DNA from 2 places in the Paenibacillus tritici genome. Region 2 is predicted to be linked to the other one. Evidence: riboswitches for the same ligand, from Rfam matches in the RefSeq annotation. Region 2 holds a riboswitch; the other holds the start of a gene.
The links. Region 2 has a riboswitch for glycine ahead of gcvT (glycine cleavage system aminomethyltransferase GcvT). Riboswitches for the same ligand answer to the same signal wherever they lie in the genome.
Positions count from the first base shown of each region.

Region 1: linked by a shared signal. The riboswitch ahead of KDC22_RS32215 (amino acid permease) and the one ahead of gcvT (glycine cleavage system aminomethyltransferase GcvT) in region 2 are both predicted to bind glycine.

Region 1 covers NZ_CP073365.1:7,487,055-7,497,126, forward strand. Annotated here, with positions in the region: gene KDC22_RS32185 (GNAT family N-acetyltransferase) at 1-105, opposite strand, end outside; gene KDC22_RS32190 (DUF1304 domain-containing protein) at 237-605, shown strand; gene KDC22_RS32195 (methyl-accepting chemotaxis protein) at 643-1,464, opposite strand; gene KDC22_RS32200 (DUF4386 domain-containing protein) at 1,667-2,374, shown strand; gene KDC22_RS32205 (Crp/Fnr family transcriptional regulator) at 2,331-2,927, opposite strand; gene KDC22_RS32210 (helix-turn-helix transcriptional regulator) at 2,974-3,921, opposite strand; gene KDC22_RS32215 (amino acid permease) at 3,956-5,332, opposite strand; glycine riboswitch at 5,489-5,568, opposite strand; gene KDC22_RS32220 (ABC transporter permease) at 5,821-6,798, shown strand; gene KDC22_RS32225 (carbohydrate ABC transporter permease) at 6,814-7,728, shown strand; gene KDC22_RS32230 (ABC transporter substrate-binding protein) at 7,799-9,394, shown strand; gene KDC22_RS32235 (sensor histidine kinase) at 9,507-10,072, shown strand, end outside.
Region 2 covers NZ_CP073365.1:7,007,157-7,017,228, forward strand. Annotated here, with positions in the region: gene KDC22_RS30180 (flagellar motor protein) at 1-277, shown strand, start outside; gene KDC22_RS30185 (flagellar motor protein MotB) at 274-1,179, shown strand; gene KDC22_RS30190 (hypothetical protein) at 1,264-1,896, shown strand; gene gcvH (glycine cleavage system protein GcvH) at 1,993-2,385, opposite strand; glycine riboswitch at 2,571-2,668, shown strand; glycine riboswitch at 2,672-2,770, shown strand; gene gcvT (glycine cleavage system aminomethyltransferase GcvT) at 2,851-3,975, shown strand; gene gcvPA (aminomethyl-transferring glycine dehydrogenase subunit GcvPA) at 3,972-5,324, shown strand; gene gcvPB (aminomethyl-transferring glycine dehydrogenase subunit GcvPB) at 5,321-6,781, shown strand; gene KDC22_RS30215 (helix-turn-helix domain-containing protein) at 6,901-7,707, opposite strand; gene KDC22_RS30220 (hypothetical protein) at 7,880-8,230, shown strand; gene KDC22_RS30225 (ABC transporter ATP-binding protein) at 8,350-9,360, shown strand; gene KDC22_RS30230 (ABC transporter permease) at 9,379-10,072, shown strand, end outside.

The sequences.
Region 1 (10,072 bases), 480 kb from region 2:
CGATTCATAGGAGCTTAGAAAAGCCTCAGGGTGCTGCTGCAGCGACTGCAAACGAAGCGCCCGGTAGCTTTCGGCGTCCGAGGGGGCCAGTGTTCTGATGTACATTTCCTTCCTCCCTTACAATATGGATGCAATAAATTGACAAAAGGAAAATATTTGGTTATATTTAGGTTTGTAAAATTATATTTTGCGCAATGTAAATTCCTATTCCTATCACTTGAAAAGAGGGACTCGTTATGATGACTGTAAGTTTAATTCTTGTAGCCTTAGTAGCACTAGAGCATGTGTACATACTTGTACTGGAGATGTTTCTGTGGACCACCCCGAGAGCACAGAAGGCATTCGGAACCTCCCCTGCCTTCTCCCGGGAGACGAAGTCGCTTGCTGCCAACCAGGGCTTGTATAACGGCTTCCTGGCAGCCGGTCTAATCTGGGGCCTGCTGCATCCGAGCGCGGACTTCGGGTACCAGCTGCAATTGTTCTTCCTCATCTGCGTGGCGGTTGCGGCGATCTACGGCGGACTCACCTCCAAGAGATCCATTCTGCTGATGCAAGGACTCCCGGCCTTCCTGGCGCTGGCGGCCACACTGATCGCACATCTGTAAGATTCGCGGGCCTATGCAGGCAGCTTCCACACTTGCCTCACAGCTTCTGCGCGAACTGGTTCAATTGCTCCGACATCGCCCGGATCTCCTCAATGAAGCTGGACATCTCTTGCGTTGAAGCTGCCTGCTCTTGCCCCACCGAAGCAATCTGACCGATGGATTGACCGATTCCCTTCATCGCTGTCTGGATCTCCCGCAGGGTGTCCCGTATCCGCTGCGCGGATTGCTCGGTCTCCTGTGAGAACTTGCGGATTTCTCTGGCGACAATGTCGAAGCCCCGACCCTTCTCCCCGGCATGGGCGGCCTCAATGGCCGCATTAATTCCAAGCAGATGCGTCTGGTCGGCAACCTTCCTCAGGACGGCCAGCACTTCATCGCTTTTTTGGACACTTGCAGCAGTGGTCTCTGACTGGGCCAGCAGCTTCTGTGAGAAGTCGGCCAACTGGTTAGACCCGCCCGCTACCTGCACGATCCGTGCATTAGCCTGATTCAGGGACAGTGTCATCCGGTCGGCAATTTCCCGCAGCTCGGTCTGTCTGCGCACCTGAATGCAGATCGCCCCGCAGACACGTTCATCCTCTCCATGTACCGGAAGGACGGTGCCCACAAATTCGTATCCGTAATACTCTTTGGGAACATTGGCCCTTGTGTATTCATCATTTTTCAGTGCATGATACAGAGGTTCATCTGCGTGAATAATCTGCCCGGCGCTAATCCCCAGATCAATGGAATCCCCAGGGTAATAGACGAGAAACTTCTCAGTGTCACAGACCGCAACCGACAGATCATAAGGAAAAGCAGCTTTCAGGATGGGTACCAGATTCACTATATCTTCAAGGGAGCGTACGATGTTTTTCATAGGTGCGGGTCTCCTTTTATTCAGTTAGCTTCATTGCTCAGCAATATCCTAAACTAAGGTTCGACATTTTTTGATGGCTATCCTTTATTCAATTCTTAATATTTAAAATTAAACATTCCCCTCTTATCTTAAGTCAATGCCCCCCTGCCCGCTGCTGCGTACAATATAACCACAATCATTAATCAATCAGGGGGTTATGCTGATGTCAGTAACAGTGGCACGTACCGGGGGAATCTCACTCATTGTAATGGCAATTGCCGCCGCATTCTCGTATGGATATATTCATGGAAGTGTTGTGGTGAATGGGGATGCCGCCGCTACCTTCGCCCGTCTTCAGTCCTCTCCTTCGCTGTTCAGGGCCGAAATCCTCGGGTGGATCGTAATCATCGCCTGTGACGTCGTGGCTGCCTGGGCCTTATATCAGGTTCTGAGGCCTGTACATCCGGGTCTATCCCTGCTGGGGGCCTGGCTGCGCCTGGCTTATACGGCGGTATTGGGGGTGGCTGTGTCGAGTCTGATCGTGGTTTCCCTGCTTACAGGAGGAAGTGCACCGGAACTCTCCGGCTTCACCAAAGGACAACTACAGGGGGAGGTTATGCTTGCTCTTCAGGGATTCGAGGCGGTATGGTCGGCGGGGCTGATTCTATTCGGCGGGCATCTGCTCGTGGTAGGATTACTTGCGGTTCGGGCGGAGAATATTCCGAAGCCCCTCAGTGTACTGCTGCTGCTGGCAGGCTTCGGTTATATGGCATTGCATCTGTGCAGCTTACTCGTGCCAGAATATACGGGGTTCATCCAGATGGTGAAGTGGATATTTATACTGCCGATGACCGCCGGGGAGCTGGGACTCGGGATATGGCTGCTGTTCAGGATTCCGGCTCCGCGCGTTCACACTGCAGCCGCTTCTTAATCCGGCTTAGGGACTCCGGGGTCATGCCGAGATAGCTGGCCAGCTGATGCTGGGGGACGCGGCTGATCAATCCGGGTCTTGTCTGCATCAGTGTCTTCAGACGGTCTTCGGGGGAAGCGGCCACAAAAGCAGCGAATGCCTCCTGCATCTGACCGAAGTTCTCCTCGATCATCCGGCGGGTCATCCCCTCCAGCTGCGTATGCTTGGCGTACATGGCCTGCTCCGTATTCAGCGCGCCGACAACCAGTACGCAGTCCTCCAGACAGGTCAGGCTGTATTCCGAAGAGGCATCCTCCTTATGCGCATTGAAGATCGCGATGGCCTGCTCCTCTGTATAGAAGTTAGAGGTGATGTCGCGGCCTGTAACGTCCACGCTATGCTGCCGCACGCAGCCTTGTAACACGAAATAGCACTTCCCGGGAACCTCCCCCTGCCTGAGCAGAATGGTTCCCTTGCTGTATTCCTCAACCAGAATCTCATCCAGTATGGCCTGCTGCTCCGCTTCACTGAGAGAGGTCAGGCGGGTCATATATGGGCGTAACCGGTGCTTCATGTTCGTAACTCCTCACAATGAATTCTTCCCTGGTCACTACGTGATGTCAGTAGCGGCTGAACATCCTCGCAGCTTCATCCCGCACCCGGTTCCGCAAGGCTTCCGGCTCCAGCACAACAGCGTCTGCCCCCCAGCCGAGTACCCACTGCAGCAGATCCTCGGGCTGGCGCACGCGAAAGGTCATAAGCCTTCCGTCAGCCTGGTCCTCCATTGCCTCCAGATAAAAGTTACCCGATTCAGCCGCCTTGCCCGCGATCTCCGGCTGAACCAAAATACGCACGTGTACATGGCGGTCATCCTCCGGCTGGTACTCGTGCAGATCGAAATCCGCAGGCGCCTGAAACCGGTCATCCAGAACGGTAAGCTCGCTCATTCTGGATAACCGGAAATGACGGATCTCCTGCCGCAGCTCACAATAGGCGACCAGTGTCCATGCACCTCTGTTCAGTACAAGCCCGTAAGGCCTGACCGTGCGGACACTCCGGTGACTACCATCCGCCTCATGCCTGAATTTCCAATACCCGAAGCTGATCTTCCGCTCCTCCAGGATTGCGCGGCGGATCTGCTCGATGTACACTTGCTCCGTTCCCTGCGTGATTTCTTTGCCCGGGGTGAGCAGCCGGATGCTCTTGCGTATCCGGGAGGCGCTGCCGCGGACATCCTCCGGCAGAATCGCCTCGATTTTCCTGCCTGCTGCGGAGGCCTGGGTCCCGTAATGAGCGTCGAACCGTTGTTCAATGAAGTCCGTCCCAATCAGCAGGGTCACCGCTTCCTCGGCGGTGAAGCTGACCGGGGGCAGGAAATACCCCTTCACTAATGAATATCCCTGACCCGTCGCCCCTATCACCGGCACTCCGGCTTCACTGAGAGCCTGAATATCCCGGTAGATCGTCCTTACGCTCGTCTCGAAGGCTGCCGCCAAATCCTCTGCCCGTACAACGTCTTTACGCTGCAGCTCCAGTACGATAGCTAACATGCGGTCTGTTTTGTTCATGCGGCTGCTGCTCCCTTGTCATGCTGAAATCAGTTTATGTATTGATTATACTGATTTCCTGTTCCTTTTTCTCCTTTTTGCTCCGCATGGAATACAGGAGGAACAGCAGAATGAACCAGAGCGGGGTGAACAGCAGCGCCGGACGGGTCTCATCGGCAAAGAGCATGATCACAAGAATGGCAGCAAACAGCGTCAGGACGGCATAGTTCATCACCGGGGTGAATGGCGCTTTGAATTTGGAAGTGGCATGTAAGTCCGGGCGGTTCCTTTTATACTTGATATGGCAGACCAGCACAACACCCCAGACCCAGATGAAGCAAATGGCACTGATCGTAGTCACGATGCCGAAGGCCTGACCCGGAATGAGCTTGCTGAGCAGTGCCCCGGCAGAGATCACTATAGTAGAAATGAATAGGGAATTCGCAGGTACATGATTCCGGTTCAGCTTGCCGAGCTGGGGGGAGGCCTGATTCCGTCTGCTCAGATTGTAGAGAATCCGGCTGGTCGAGAACATCCCGCTGTTGCAGGCAGAGGCCGCCGAGGTTAAGACCACGAAATTGATAATCCCTGCAGCAATCGGAATTCCCACCAGACTGAAGGTTCTCACGAACGGACTTTCAGCCGCGCTAAGCTGGGTCCAAGGGTTAATGCACAGCAGCACGAAGAGCGCGCCTACATAGAAGAACAGAATCCGCAGAGGGATTTTATTGATGGCTGACGGAATGTTTTTCTCCGGATTAGCTGTTTCGGCCGCCGATACCCCCACCAGCTCCACGCCCACATAAGCGAATACCACCATCTGGAAGGAGAATAAGAAGCCCCTCACCCCGTTCGGAAACACGCCGCCATGCTCCCAGAGATTGCGGACTGTAACCGAGCCTGCATCTGTCTTGAACCCGATCACCAGAAGAATGATCCCCAGGCCGATCAGGGCCAGAATCGTAACTACCTTAATCAGAGCGAACCAGAATTCCAGCTCGCCGAAGCTTTTGACCGTCAGCAAATTGAGGCCCAGCAGAATCATCAGGCAGATGACAGCAGGCACCCACTGCGGGATATCGAACCAATACTGGACGTAGACGCCCACCGCAATCACATCCGCCATCGCCGTCATAATCCAGCAGAACCAGTAGGTCCAGCCCGTAATGAACGCCGTCCGGGGCCCCAGATAGTCCTCAGCAATGTCTGTAAAAGACTGATACCCCGCCTTGGAGAGCAGCAGCTCCCCCAGCGCCCGCATCACAAAAAACACGGCAATTCCCACGATGAGATACGTGAGCATAATGGAAGGCCCGGCCTGCTGAATCGCTTTGCCTGAGCCCAGGAACAACCCTGTGCCAATGGTGCCGCCGATAGCTATAAGCTGAACATGCCGGTTAGCCAGCTCTCTCTTTAATTCTGTCTGTGCCATACCTGTTTCCCCCTTAATATATATGACGCTGTTATGCCGGTAACTCCAAAACAAAACAAAAAGGAGACTGGATGTCATCCAATCTCCCGGTTCCTAAAGAATATCCAAATAAGCTTCTGCCCGGCAGAGGGTTCCTCAGCACGGCAAATACAAATCCGGTACTCTTCTGTCCTTTTGCCTGAGATTGTGAACCCTTCGGCGCTGCGGTTCCCCGCAGTCTCTCCAGAAGCTGCTCCTGCTATAGTGTGATCCATAGCAATCATAGCTTGTGTGATGTATTAAATTGGTGAAGCGTTAATGCGTTCTGATATTCTAACATATTACCGGCAATGTGAGTAATGATCTGTGAAAAAAGTCGCAATGCTCTACAGGAGTTTTGCGGGAACAGGTCATTTTTGAATAAACAGGGTCATTTGCAAGAGAGAATTCCGTTCATCGTCTCTACTATAATAAATTCATCCAGAATAAGCAGAGTGAGGTTAGAACCTATGACAAATCCTAGAACCCAAGCTTTAACCAAGCCGCCCTATACGCAGCCGCAGGGCCGCTTCCGCCGGTTGCTGCTCAATATCGTGAGATACCGGGTGCTGCTGATTATGCTGCTGCCCACCTCGATTATCTTTTTCATCAACTGCTACATTCCGATGTTCGGATTATTCATTGCCTTCAAGAATATCAACTATATTGACGGCATTATGGGCAGCCCCTGGGCCGGGCTCGATAACTTCCGGTTCCTCTTCGCCACCTCTGACGCCCTGCGCGTGACCATCAACACCGTGGGGTACAATGTGGTCTTCATTATCTCAGGACTCATTCTCTCGGTCTCGCTGGCGATTGCGATCAATGAGGTGCGTAACAAGCTGGCTTCGAAGTTCTTCCAGACCGTCATGATTATGCCGAACTTCCTGTCCATGGTCGTGGTCAGCTTCATCGTCTATGCCTTCCTGCACCCGGAGTACGGCTTCCTGGTCAAGCATATTCTGCCAATGTTCGGCTACTCCTCGGTGAACGCATATATGCATCCTAACGCATGGCCTTACATTCTGTGGATCACCAAGATGTGGCATTCCATCGGGATCGGCAGTGTCATCTACCTTGCAGCCATCACCGGCATCAGCGAAGAATTGTATGAGGCTGCGGTGATGGACGGCGCCAGCAAATGGAAGCAGATCACCAAGATTACCCTGCCGCTGCTTACGCCGATCATGGTGATTCTCACGATTCTTAACATGGGCGGCATCTTCCGCTCTGACTTCGGGCTGTTCTACCATGTGACCCTGGACTCCGGTGCGCTGCGCTCGACTACGGACGTCATCGACACCTATGTCTACCGGGGCCTGATCCAGCTCAACGACCTGGGGATGTCCTCAGCGGCGAACTTCTACCAGTCCATCGTCGGCTTCTTCCTGGTCATAGGCGCGAACGCTCTGGCCCGCAAGCTGAACCGCGATACGGCTCTTTTCTAGAAACGGAGGATTCTAATGACTACTGCATCCCGAACCAGCGCTTACGCCAAGGGCTCTACCACCGCCCAGATTATACTTCATGTGTTCTTCATCGCCTTCAGCCTGGCGTGTATCCTGCCGATCCTGCTCATTGTTGCCATCTCCTTAACAAACGAGAAGACATTGACGCTGCAGGGATACAAATTCTGGCCCGATCATATCGACGCATCCGCGTACCAATATCTGTTCAAGCATTCGGAGACATTAGTTAAAGCGTATGGCGTCAGCCTGACCGTTACCCTTATCGGGACTGTTCTGGCCGTGCTGCTGATTGCGCTATATGCGTATCCGCTCTACCGGAAGGATTTTCCTTTCAAAAAGACGTTTAACTTCTACCTGCTGATTACCATGCTGTTCTCGGGCGGGCTGGTCCCCTTCTACCTGCTGTACGTTAACTATCTGGATCTCAAGGACTCGCTGGTCGCGCTTATTCTGCCCGGCTTGTCCAATGCCTTCTATATCTTCATAACCCGCACCTTCTTCCAGCAGACGATCCCGGAAGAGATGATCGAATCCGGCAAACTGGACGGGGCATCGGAATGGCGGATCTTCTTCCAGCTGGTGCTTCCGATCTCGCTGCCCGTTCTCGCCACCGTTGGCCTGTTCACTACACTGACGTATTGGAATGACTGGTTCAACTCCATGCTCTTCATCAATGACACGGACAAGTTCTCCTTGCAGTATGTCATGATCCAGATGATCCGTCAGGCAGAGTTCTTCAAGAACCAATTGGCGGGCAGCGGAGTAGCCCTGATGGTCCAAGAATCGGTTCCGACCGAAAGTCTGCGGATGGCCATGGTGGTGGTGTCGATTGGCCCGATCCTGTTCGTCTATCCCTTCTTCCAGAAGTACTTCACCAAAGGCCTTACGATAGGGGCCATCAAAGGGTAACCCGGTCTGACTCTGGCGTAAATGCCGGTTAGAATATATGATCTAATTATCATTGAGGAGGTTCATACAAATGAGAACAACAAGAAGCTCTGGCGCGGTGTTTGCTGCTCTGACCGCCGTGATACTGGGCATTACCGGGTGCGGCGGGGGCAATTCGGGCGCTTCCGCTCCATCCAAGGCAGAATCGACAGCAGCCGCTACCGCCGGAGGAACAGAAGGCAGCAGTAATCCCGATATTTCAACGTTCCGGAAGTTAACCGTTTACACGGTTGGGAATTTCCCGCAGAATGATACCAAGGCGGTTGTGGAAGAGATCAATAGATATCTCAAGGAGAAAATTAACGCCGAGATTGACTTCCAGGGGCTTCCTTGGTCCTCCTGGGCCGAGAAGATGGCGCTGGCTTACCAATCCGGGGAACAGGTGGATCTGACCTTTGCCCCTAACTGGGCGGATTTCGCCAACAACGTAGCCAAAGGCGCATTCCTGCCGCTTGATGATCTGTTAGCCCAATATGGACAAGGCATCAAGGAGACACTCGATCCCCGCTTCCTCGACGGCGGAACGGTAGACGGCAAAGTATATGCGATTCCCACCAATAAGGAAATTGGCGAGAGCCATACGATTATGTTCCGGAAGGATCTGGTCGATAAATACGGATTCGATGTGAACTCGATCCAGACGCTGGAGGATCTGGAGCCATGGCTGCAGACGATCAAGGAGAAGGAACCGGCCATTGCGCCGATCTGGCTCTCCGGCAGCGGCTCCGATACGCTGGGCTACTTCGACAAAACCAAAGAGAGCATGAAGGAAAACTTCCGTTATGAGCTGGTTGCAGGCGCTCCTGCCGGTATCGTTCTGGATACGAAGACCGATAAGATGATTATCAGCTCCATGGAGTCCGACACAGCGATATACCGGATGAAGCTCTACGGCGACTGGTTCAGCAAAGGCTACATCAACAAGGATGCCGCCACTACTAAGACCAGCACTGAAGACGCTTTCAAGGCCGGCAAGACCTGGATGAAGTTCGGTTCGGATAAGCCGGATTCCGACAAGGAAGATTCCATCGCCACCGGCATTGAGCTGGTGAAGCTGAAGGGGAATGAACCTGAGATCAGCACCGCCAGCGTCAGCAACTCCATGATGGCGATCGGACGTACCTCCATTGATCCGGAGCGGACGATGATGCTGCTCAATCTGCTCCATACGGACCCGCACCTGGTTAATCTGATTGACTTCGGCGTGGAAGGACGGCAGTATGTCAAGGTGGACGGCAAGGACAACTTCATCAAGCTCCCTGACGGCATTGCTACCCGCGCCGATACTGGCTGGGCGCCGGGGATTGAATGGATGTTCGGCAACCAGACCATAACCTACCTGTGGGAAGGCGAAAGTGCCGATAAATGGGAGAAGTTCAAGGCCTATAACGAGAGCGCCCATAAGGTGAAGTCGTTCGGCTTCAACTTCAATACGGACCCTGTCAAAACACAGGTATCCGTGGTCAGCAACATTATCAAGGAATTCCGTCCACTGCTGGAAACAGGCAGTCTGGGTGTAGACAAGGTGCTTGAGGAATATAATAAGAAGCTGAAGGCCAACGGAATCGAAGATATCCGTGCCGAGGTTCAGAAGCAATATGATGCCTGGAAAGCTAAACAATCCTAAATAAATAGGCTAAGGGGAAGGACGGCAGACGTCCTTCCCCTTTCCTGCCGCCAGGGCGCAAATGTACCTAAGGGGTGAACGTGAAACTGTGAAATTATCCTTGCGATTCAAAGTGAGCGCACTTGTCCTGCTGCTGGTCACGCCGCTGTTCCTGTTTCTCTCTTACACCAATCTCTATTCCACCAACATTGTCCGGGAGAAAGTTGCGAAGTCCGCTTCAGACACCTTAACCCTTCACTTAGGTACACTCGATGAGCTGCTGGAGCAGACCAGCCATTATCTGCTGCGTACGGCGAATGAAAATATGCTGCTGGAGCTATACTCCGACAGCGGCCCGGACAGTGTCAACTATTACCTGTCCATCCGCAAGCTGATGGACCAGTGGTATAGCGATGTCAGCTATTACACTATCATCCGCAGTGTATTCGTATACCATCAGGACCGGGAAGAGTTATTCCTCAGCAGCCAGAGAGAGTATTATCAGGAGAAGGAGATGATTACCTCCGGTCTGTCCCCGCGCCTGAAGGCTCCTAATCTCCAGGCCTCCCTGAAGTGGGAGACCGTGATCCTCGGCGGGGAGCCGGTGTTATTCAAGGTGCTGCCGGACAAGAGCGGCCGGCTCCTGATGGGGGTACTGGTCAGCATCGACTCCCTGGCTCAGCCCTTGACCCAACTGGA
Region 2 (10,072 bases):
CCATTTAACGGACCCTTCCCAGCTGGGTGCCTCCATTGCTGTAGCTTTTACAGCCACGCTCTATGGCGTAGCCAGTGCTAATTTAATCTTTTTACCCATTGCCTCCAAAATTAAATCCCGCAGCCAAAGTGAACTGGGCACCATGGAGATGCTGCTCGTTGGCATCCTGTCCCTGCAGAATGGGGATCACCCGCATCTGGTCCGCAAAAAACTGGCCCCGTTCATTTCAGACGCCGCCCCCAAACGCAGCAGCAATAGCCCGGGGGAACCGCTATGAGACAAAGAAACCGCAGACAGCCCCGCGCCGCAGGCAAGGAGAGCCGGGACCGCTGGATGATTACCTATGCGGATCTGATTACGCTTCTGCTCATTTTCTTCGTGATTCTGTATGCCATGAGCAGTCTGGATTCGCAAAAGTATGCGCTTGTTTCAGGTTCCTTATCGGATACGTTCAAGAGTGGCGGTTCTGTGCTGGAGGGCGGTAATGGAGTTCTAGAAGGCAATAAGGGGAACAGCGGCCAGGCCGTCCCGAACGGACAAGAAGATGACGGCGGAACGCAAGGAGCGGTTTCCGGGGGCGATGGGGAAGGAAGCGCCACAGATTCCGGTGGCAGCTCCGGCGATGGCACCAGCACTGGTACATCCGGGCAAAACAGTGACACTGCCGGACACCAGCCGTCTGCGCGTGAGCTGGCTTTTCGTGAACAGGAAGCGAAGCTGGCGGCTCTAATGGGAGTCATCACCGAATATGTGGAGGAGAATAACCTCGGGGAACAGATCTTTGTGGCAGACAAGCCGCAGGGCATTGCGATCACGCTTAGTGACCGGTTCCTCTTCGATGCGGGCCAAGCCGAGCTGAAATCGCCTGCCTTCCCTGCACTGCGTCAGCTCTCCGGCCTGTTCCGGGGCATCGGCGCCACGGTCAGCATCGAAGGACATACCGATAATGTTCCGGTAACCCTTCGATCGGTCTACACCGACAATTGGGATCTATCCGGCGCCCGCGCACTGTCTGTGCTGCGCTTCTTCCTGGACAACGAGGGGCTTAGCCCCGATACGTTCCAGTACGCCGGTTACGCCGATACCAGACCTGCCTACGATAATACAACCGCCGAAGGACGGCAGAAGAACCGCCGGGTTGAACTGATTGTTCTGCGGCAGCTTCAGGAGGAAGAATAGCACGTAACTGCGCGCGAATCAGCTCAAATACCGGCAGGCGACAGGAGCATATATCCATTTGCTAATATAAGGAGATAGACCGCTATGCAGGATACAAACGGAGCGGCACCGGAGGCCGCAGGTTTTTTCAGGTTTTTGCGGCTGGCAGTTTCTCTGATCACGATCATTATTGCCCAGGGGATGCTTACCCTCTTTGTCGGATTTTTTGCCGCCTTCATGCAGTTCTTCTCCTCCGGTTACTTCTGGGGAGACCTGGCCCGCGTCTATCCGCTGGACAAGCTGATTGCAATTGGCGCTGATTACCTTATTGCCGGAGCTATCTTCGCCCTGGCCTGGTTTGGGGTCTGGTGGATGCTCTACGGCCTGTCCGGGAATGGGCGTATCCGCTGTTTCCCCCTGCTTCTGCTGAGCGCGTATTCGACGTTTCTTCTCCTCTTTTTACAGGTCAATCCGGTTTATAACCCCGACGCCATGATCCCCAGCTCTGCCGGGGAAGCAACATTTATCGTTTGTATGGGGATGTCTGCCGCCGTGCTTTTTCCGTTTTATTCAGCCGGAGTGTATTATTTCGTGCTCAAGCCCGCCACCCGTCCGCAAAAAAGTTACCGTTTCCTGCTGCTGTGCTCTGTATTTTCCGTTGCGGGCCTGGCTCTTCTGCCCTTCCTGTGGCATCTGGCTCCAAACATTTATCCGGGGCTGCTTGGCTTTCCAGAATGATATAAAGACGCAAAAAGACAGACCTCTCACATTAGTGACATCTAATGTAATAAGAGAAGCCTGTCGTATCCAGCCGTTCAGCAACTAAGCTGAACCTTATTCTCCAACCAATTCCTTATAAGCAGCCGCATCCAGCAGGCCGGAAGCCGCCTCGGCGAACTCACCGTCAAGCTCCAGCTCAAAAATCCATCCGCCGCCGTATGGCTGGTCATTGATCAGTTCCGGGCTGGTCTCCAGGGCGTCATTGATCTTGGTGACCGTCCCTGATACCGGTGAATACAGCTCTGACACCGTCTTCACGGATTCGATGCTGCCTACACTGTCGCCTGCGGAGATCGCTGCCCCGACTTCCGGAAATTCTACAAACACGATGTCGCCGAGCAGATGCTGCGCATGATCCGTAATCCCTACACGTACTACACGTCCCTCACCCTGCTGTGCCCATTCATGCTCTTCGCTGTATACCAGGTTGTCCAGCACTTCACTCATTTACAAGCCGCCTCTTTTCCACATTTGGAGTTCTAAATTTAGTTATAGCCTAATTTATTGACTTGCCTAATGTCAATATAACTGACAGTAAAATTTAATTTGTCAACTTTTTGACGTTTTTTTGATTGACAGTATGGAGGGTTACCCGGTTTAATGGAATCAGTAGAATATCATATCGTTTGCGAATGATGGCATAGGGAGAGACTGTCTCACAGGAAGACAGCGCCGAAGGAGTAAGCCCGGGATGGGTGAATCTCTCAGGCAAAAGGACCTTTGCCGGACGCATCTCTGGAGAGCATCCAGGCCTGCCGCGCAGGTCTCACGGATCACCAACGGGGAAACCTGCGCGTTACTGCAGGGTAACTCTCAGGTACAAAGGACAGAGCGAAAGTTCATTTATGCGTGTATGCATAATGGCTTTCGCCTGTCCTTTTTTGTATATAAACAGACCAAGGGAGTGACGAGATGGAGTCTTTGAGAAGAACGCCTTTTTATGACCTCTATTCCGCCTACGCGGAGTCCAGATGCATTGATTTCGGCGGCTGGGAGCTGCCGGTGCAGTTCACAGGAATCGTTAAGGAGCATGAAGCCGTCCGTGAACGGGCCGGATTATTCGATGTCTCCCATATGGGAGAATTCATGGTTACCGGCAGCGGCTCCGAGGCCTTCCTGCAGCTTATGACCACCAATGATGTCAGCCGCCTGGAGGACGGCGCAGCGCAGTATACGCTTATGCTCTATCCGGGCGGCGGAGTGGTTGACGATCTGCTCGTGTACCGGCTGGGCGAGGAGCGTTACATGCTTGTTGTCAATGCCTCCAATATCGACAAGGACTTCCAGTGGCTGCAGGAGCATCTCACACCTGAGTTCAGCGGTGTCAGCATGAAGAATGTCTCTGACGAGACCCTGCTGCTCGCGCTCCAAGGACCGCTGGCGGAGACCATTCTTGCCCAGGTCACGCAGGTCCCGCTCCCGGAGCTTAAGCCCTTCCACTTCATCGAGCAAGCTGAGGTCTGCGGTGTAACTGTCCTGCTCTCCCGCACCGGGTATACCGGTGAAGACGGCTTCGAGCTGTACGCTCCCGCAGCTACAGCGGCTGCTCTCTGGAACGGCCTGCTCGAAGCAGGCGCTCCGCATGGCCTGACTCCTGCCGGACTCGGCGCACGCGATACGCTGCGCTTCGAGGCCAAGCTGCCGCTGTACGGCCAGGAGCTGTCAGCAGACATCACTCCCCTTGAAGCCGGTGTCCAGTTCTTCGTGAAGCTGGACAAAGCTGATTTTATCGGCCGCGCTGCCCTGCTGAAGCAGAAGGAAGCCGGCCTGCCGCGCCGCCTGGTAGGTCTTGAGATGATCGACCGCGGCATCCCCCGCTCCCACTATCCCGTGTATGCGGACGGAGTGAAGATCGGTGAAGTCACGACCGGCACCCAATCCCCGACACTGAAACGGAATCTCGGACTCGCCCTGCTGGATGCTGCCTATACGGAGACCGGCACAGAGGTGTATGTGGAGATCCGCGGCAAGCAGCTTAAGGCTGTTGTCATCAAAGCCCCGTTCTACAAAAAGAGCCAAGGAGTGAAGCCCCAATGAAGCACCGCTATCTGCCCATGACGGAGCAAGACCGTGCAGAAATGATGGAAACTGTAGGCATACAGTCCATTGACGAGCTGTTCGCCGATATTCCGCAGTCTGTCCGCTACCAGGGAACAATGCCGATGTCCGGCGCCCTGGACGAATATGCACTGCTTCGCCATATGAAGGGCCTGGCTGACAAGAATGCCGACTTCGACACCCACACCAGCTTCCTGGGCGCCGGATTGTACGACCACCACGTTCCGGTCGTCATCAACCATGTGATTTCCCGTTCGGAATTCTATACTGCCTACACTCCTTACCAGCCGGAGATCAGCCAGGGGGAGCTTCAGGCGATCTTTGAATTCCAGTCCTATATCTGTGAGCTGACCGGCATGAAGGTTGCCAATGCCAGTATGTATGACGGCGCAACCGCCTTCTCTGAAGCAGCGGTGCTGGCCGCCGGTGCCACCAAACGCAAGAAGCTGATTGTCTCCCGCACGGTTCATCCTGAAGCACGGCAGGTGCTGCGCACCTCCGCCAATGCCTGGGGCCTGCAAATTGTAGAGATCAACTATGCAGACGGTGTGACGGACCTCGCACAGCTGGCCGCCGCAATCGACGGCGATACCGCCGCCGTTCTGGTTCAGTCCCCCAACTTCTTCGGCGGCATTGAGGATCTGCGCGGGATCGAACCGCTGGTCCATGCGGTCAAGGGACTGCTTGTCGTCAGCGCGAATCCGATTGCGCTGGGCGTACTGGAAGCGCCCGGACGGCTTGGCGCCGACATCGTCGTCGGCGATGCGCAGCCGCTCGGAATTGCCGCTTCGCTCGGCGGTCCGACCTGCGGATTCTTCGCCGTTGCCGAGCCGTTAATGCGCCGGATGCCGGGCCGGATCGTCGGCCAGACCGTTGACCGTAACGGTAAGCGCGGCTTCGTCTTGACCCTTCAGGCGCGGGAGCAGCATATCCGCCGCGAGAAGGCGACCTCGAATATCTGCTCCAACCAGGCGCTGCTGGCGCTGTGCGCCTCCGTCTACTTATCCGTGATGGGCAAAGAGGGAATGCGTGAGGTTGGCGAGCTGAACATCCGCAAGAGTCATTACGCCGCCGGAAGGCTGGCTGCCATTGCCGGGGCAGAGCGCGTCTTCAGCGCCCCGTTCTTCAATGAATTTGTACTGAAGCTGCCGGAAGGCAGCAGTGTGAGTGCGGTGAACTCCAAGCTGCTGAAGGAAGGCTATCTCGGCGGATATGACTTAAGCCGGGATTATCCCGAGCTGGCCGGACATATGCTGGTTGCCGTAACGGAGAAAAGAAGCCGAACCGAAATTGACGAATTCGCAAGTGTACTGGAGGGCTGTATATGAAACCCGAACAAAGTCTGATCTTCGAATTAAGCCGTCCCGGCCGATCGGCCTACTCTTTGCCGCTGTGTGATGTGCCGCAGGACGAGGGCCTTGGCTCACTCATTCCTGAAGGGCTGCTGCGCAGCGAACCTGTACTTCTGCCGGAGGTCTCTGAAGTGGATGTCATCCGCCACTATACCTCCCTGTCGCGGCGCAACTTCGGCGTCGATAACGGCTTCTATCCGCTCGGCTCCTGCACGATGAAGTATAACCCGAAGATCAATGAAGATGTCGCCCGCTTCCCCGGCCTGTCCAAAATCCACCCGTACCAGCCGGAAGAGAGCATTCAGGGTGCGCTTGAATTGATGTACACGCTGCAAAAGGATCTCGCCGGACTGACCGGCATGGACGCTGTATCCCTTCAGCCTGCTGCCGGAGCCCATGGCGAATGGACCGGCCTGATGATGATCCGCGCCTATCACGAGAGCGGCGGCGAAGTCCGCTCCAAGGTGATCGTGCCGGATTCCTCACACGGGACTAACCCCGCCAGCGCCGCAGCGGCCGGACTCGACACCGTGACCATCCCCTCCAACGACAAGGGAATGGTCGATCTTGAAGCGCTGAAGGCCGCTGTCGGCAGCGACACCGCTGCGCTGATGCTGACGAACCCGAGCACGCTCGGACTCTTCGAGACTCAGATCGTAGAGATCGCGGCCATTGTGCATGAAGCAGGCGGTCTGCTCTATTACGACGGAGCGAACTCCAACGCGATTATGGGCATCACCCGCCCGGGCGATATGGGCTTCGATGTGGTCCATCTCAACCTGCATAAGACGATGAGCACACCGCACGGCGGCGGCGGGCCGGGAGCCGGACCGGTTGGCGTGAAGGCGAAGCTAATTCCGTTCCTGCCGCAGCCTACTGTGGCCCAGAACGAGGATGGCAGTTTCACACTGGACTGCGGCGGGCCGGAATCCATCGGCCGCGTCAAAGCTTTTTACGGCAACTTCGGTATTCTCGTCCGTGCTTATGCCTATATCCGCACCTACGGGCCGGACGGCCTGCGCGAGGTCTCCGAGAATGCGGTGCTGAACGCCAACTATATGATGCACCGGTTGGCCCCTTATTTCGAGATTCCCTTCCCGGGTGTCTGCAAGCATGAATTCGTTATGTCCGGCAGACGCCTTAAGCAATACGGCGTGCGCACTCTGGATGTAGCCAAACGGCTGCTCGACTTCGGTTATCATCCGCCGACGGTCTACTTCCCGCTGACCGTAGAGGAATGTATGATGATTGAGCCGACCGAGACTGAGAGCAAGGAGACGCTCGATGGCTTCATTGAGACCATGATCCGGATCGTCAAGGAAGCCGAGGAGACACCGGAGATCGTGATTAATGCACCGCATACCACGGAGATTAGCCGGCTGGATGAGACACAGGCCGCGCGTAAGCCGGTACTCAACTGCTCCTGCGGATAAACCTTCAATAATAGACTTACACCGCTGCACCACCCTTATTTTAAAATAGCCGGGCAAGTGATACGTCAGTATCGCTGCCCGGCTATTCTGTATGTACCGCGGTTATGGAGAGGCGGTGTCTACGGCGTAAGCCGTTTGACGAACTGAAAGCGGTCATTCACCCGCATTTTACTGTAAATGCTCTTCAGCATATTGCGCACCGTGCCTTCACTGATCCCCAGGTCGCTCCCGATGTGCAGCGCGCTTTTCTCAAGCAGCCATAGCCTTGCCACCTCCTGCTCCCGCGCAGTCAGCTTATATTCCTGTAAAGTGGCTTCGAGCCGGTACTGCTGCATCTCCGGGTTCTTCTCCATCCACTTCCCCATCACATTCTCGGCAATCTGCTGCACGAAGGGAATGGCGAATTCAATCGGCTCTACTCTATTAAACGAAATATCGACATACCCGTAGACAGTATTATGATCCTGCAGCGGTGCACATACGCAGTTCCAGTTCCGGAAGGCCTGATCCGAATGCTCCGCTCCCCGCACGACCCCGATGCACTTCATCTCCATGGCCAGCGATACGGCATTCATTCCCGCCCGCTCTCTGCATAAGCTGACCCCCGGCCGCAGTTCCGCCTGCTCCATCTCCGTCCGGGTATCCGGGGAAGAGTAGACCAGCTCCAGAATAGTGCCTGCCTTGTCCGTCAAAAACACGACATAAGGAATCGAGAGCAGCTGGCTTAACTTATTCATTTCACTTCGGATCGAAGCAATCATTGCCCGATGATAGATATGCTCTTTGGATTCTTCTGAAGAACCCGCCCCGGACACCGTCCCATGCACATCTGCTTGAGCTGCATCCAGCGGCCGGAAGGCTTCAAGCTCGCTTGCTTCCAAATCTCCAGGCATACTCCATGCTCTCGGTCGATCAAAGACTCTCACGTCGATCCCCTCCATATTTACCATTTCCTATATATCCGATTTTAAAAGAAAGCATTATAACATACAATCACGGAATAATGAACATTCACTGTTGGACCTGTAAAAGCCCGCGTAAGCGCTGTAAAATGTAGAAATCTGTAACCCATTCAACCAAAATTCCGGGAGGTTCGACATGCTTCGCATCGGTTATCTATCGGCTGCTCTGAATCTGGCCACCGCCATCGTATCTTTCCTGCGCTTCGGCAGCAATGAGGCCCTGCTGATCATGGCCGGCTATACCCTTCTCATTCTTGCGGGATACCGGCTGCTGCGGAACCAAGGGGTGCTTACCCTAATCCCTCTGCTCACCTTCAGCTGTTTCTTCCTCATATACAACGTGATCTATGTATTTTTGAAGCAGCTGCACCTCATTGATCTGTATGCGGTTGACTGGAGACTTGAGGTTCAGCTCGCCTTGCCCCTGCTGCTGGGGTTCACCGTCAAGTCCTTCCTGAAGCGAAGCGGCAAATCCCGGTTCGTCTAATCCGTCGGGGGAGGCCGTTTTTTTCACATTCGACCTAAAACGATAGTGTTCGACATCCCCATAGTGATATATTTATTCCTACGTCTTTTACCTTTTACATAGGAGGGTTAGCCTTGAGTATGATTGAAGCCAGAGGGCTGAGCAAGTCCTTCATGCAGGCTGTGAAGGAACCGGGCCTCAAGGGGGCGGTGAAGCATCTGTTCGTGCCCCGGCATATCGAGAAAGTAGCGGTGAAGCCGCTGGATCTGAGGATCGAAGCAGGCGAGACGGTTGCCTATGTGGGTCCGAATGGCGCCGGTAAATCGACCACCATTAAGATGCTGACCGGCATTCTGATGCCTTCCTCCGGCAGCGTTTCTGTAAACGGTATCAATCCGTACAAAAGAAGAATGGAGAATGCCGCCCAGATCGGCGCAGTATTCGGGCAGCGTACCCAGCTGTGGTGGGATATTCCGATTGCCGAGTCTTTCTCGCTGCTGAAGGATATCTATCAGATTCCGGATGTTCTCTATAAGAAGAATATGGACCTGTTCACAGACATGCTGGGGATGAGCGAGTTCATTCACCTGTCGGCGCGGAAGCTCTCCCTGGGTCAGCGGATGCGTGCCGATCTGGCCGCGGCTCTGCTCCACAACCCGCCGATTCTATATCTCGATGAGCCGACAATTGGCCTCGATGTATCCGTGAAGCAGAAGATCCGGGGGTTCATCCGGCAGATCAATCAGGAGCAGAAGACTACTGTGATGCTGACGACTCATGATTTGGGCGACATTGAGGACCTGTGCAAACGGCTGGTGATCATTGATCACGGGGCGATTATTTACGACGGCACCCTGAGCGAAGTCAAAGCCCGTTTTGCCAAAAACCGCGTCATCTTCTTCCAGGCCGGATCGCCTATGCCGGAATTACTTGCGCAGCTCGCCCTGACGCCCGGCATGAAGCTTGAAGAGCAGAGCGCGCTGGAGTTCTCGGTCTCTTTTGACAGATATGAATATACCGCCAGTGAGGTGGTTAGCCAGGTGATGAGACATGGTGAAGTGATCGACTTCCGCATGGAGGACACCCATATTGAGCAGGTCATCAAGGCTGTCTATGACGGCCATCTGGACCTGAACGGAACCGGGGAATAAGGAGGAGTGCACACCGTGATGACAGCAGCCCCGCTCAAAAAATACCGCAGCATCGCCAATCGCTCCCTGCAAAATGTGATGGCCTACCGGAACTCTTATATCATTAATGTGCTGGCGAATTCTATCAATCTGGTCGCTATCTTTTTTCTCTGGCAGGGGATCTACGGCGGGCGCGGGGTGGTTGGCGGCTACTCCTGGGATCAGATGAAAACCTATCTGCTGGTGACCTTCCTGGCCAATTCCGTATTGTCCTGGTATTCCGAGACCGCCATCTCCGGCAAAATCCTTGACGGCAGCGTCGCGATGGACCTGCTGAAGCCGGTTGATTTCCAGACCGCCAGATTCGCAGAGACCTTGGGCGCAAGCCTGCTGGAAGGCGCAATGAGTACGGTCCTGCTGATCCTGTTCGCCACGTTCCTTACCGGAGTCACCTTTCCCCACTCGTTGATCGTCTACCTGCTGTTCGCGGTCAGTCTGCTCTGCGCAGTGGTGGTCAAATTCGGCGTCGTCTATCTGGCGGCTTTATTATGCTTCTGGTCTACCGGATCACTGGGTATTGTCTGGACCCGGATTGCGCTCACCAATCTCCTGTCCGGCGCTCTGGTGCCGCTGGCCTTCTTCCCGGACTGGCTGGAGAAGTTGGCCCTGCTGCTGCCCTTCCAGGCTATTATTCACACACCGACGATGATCTTTCTGCAGCAGGCAGATACCG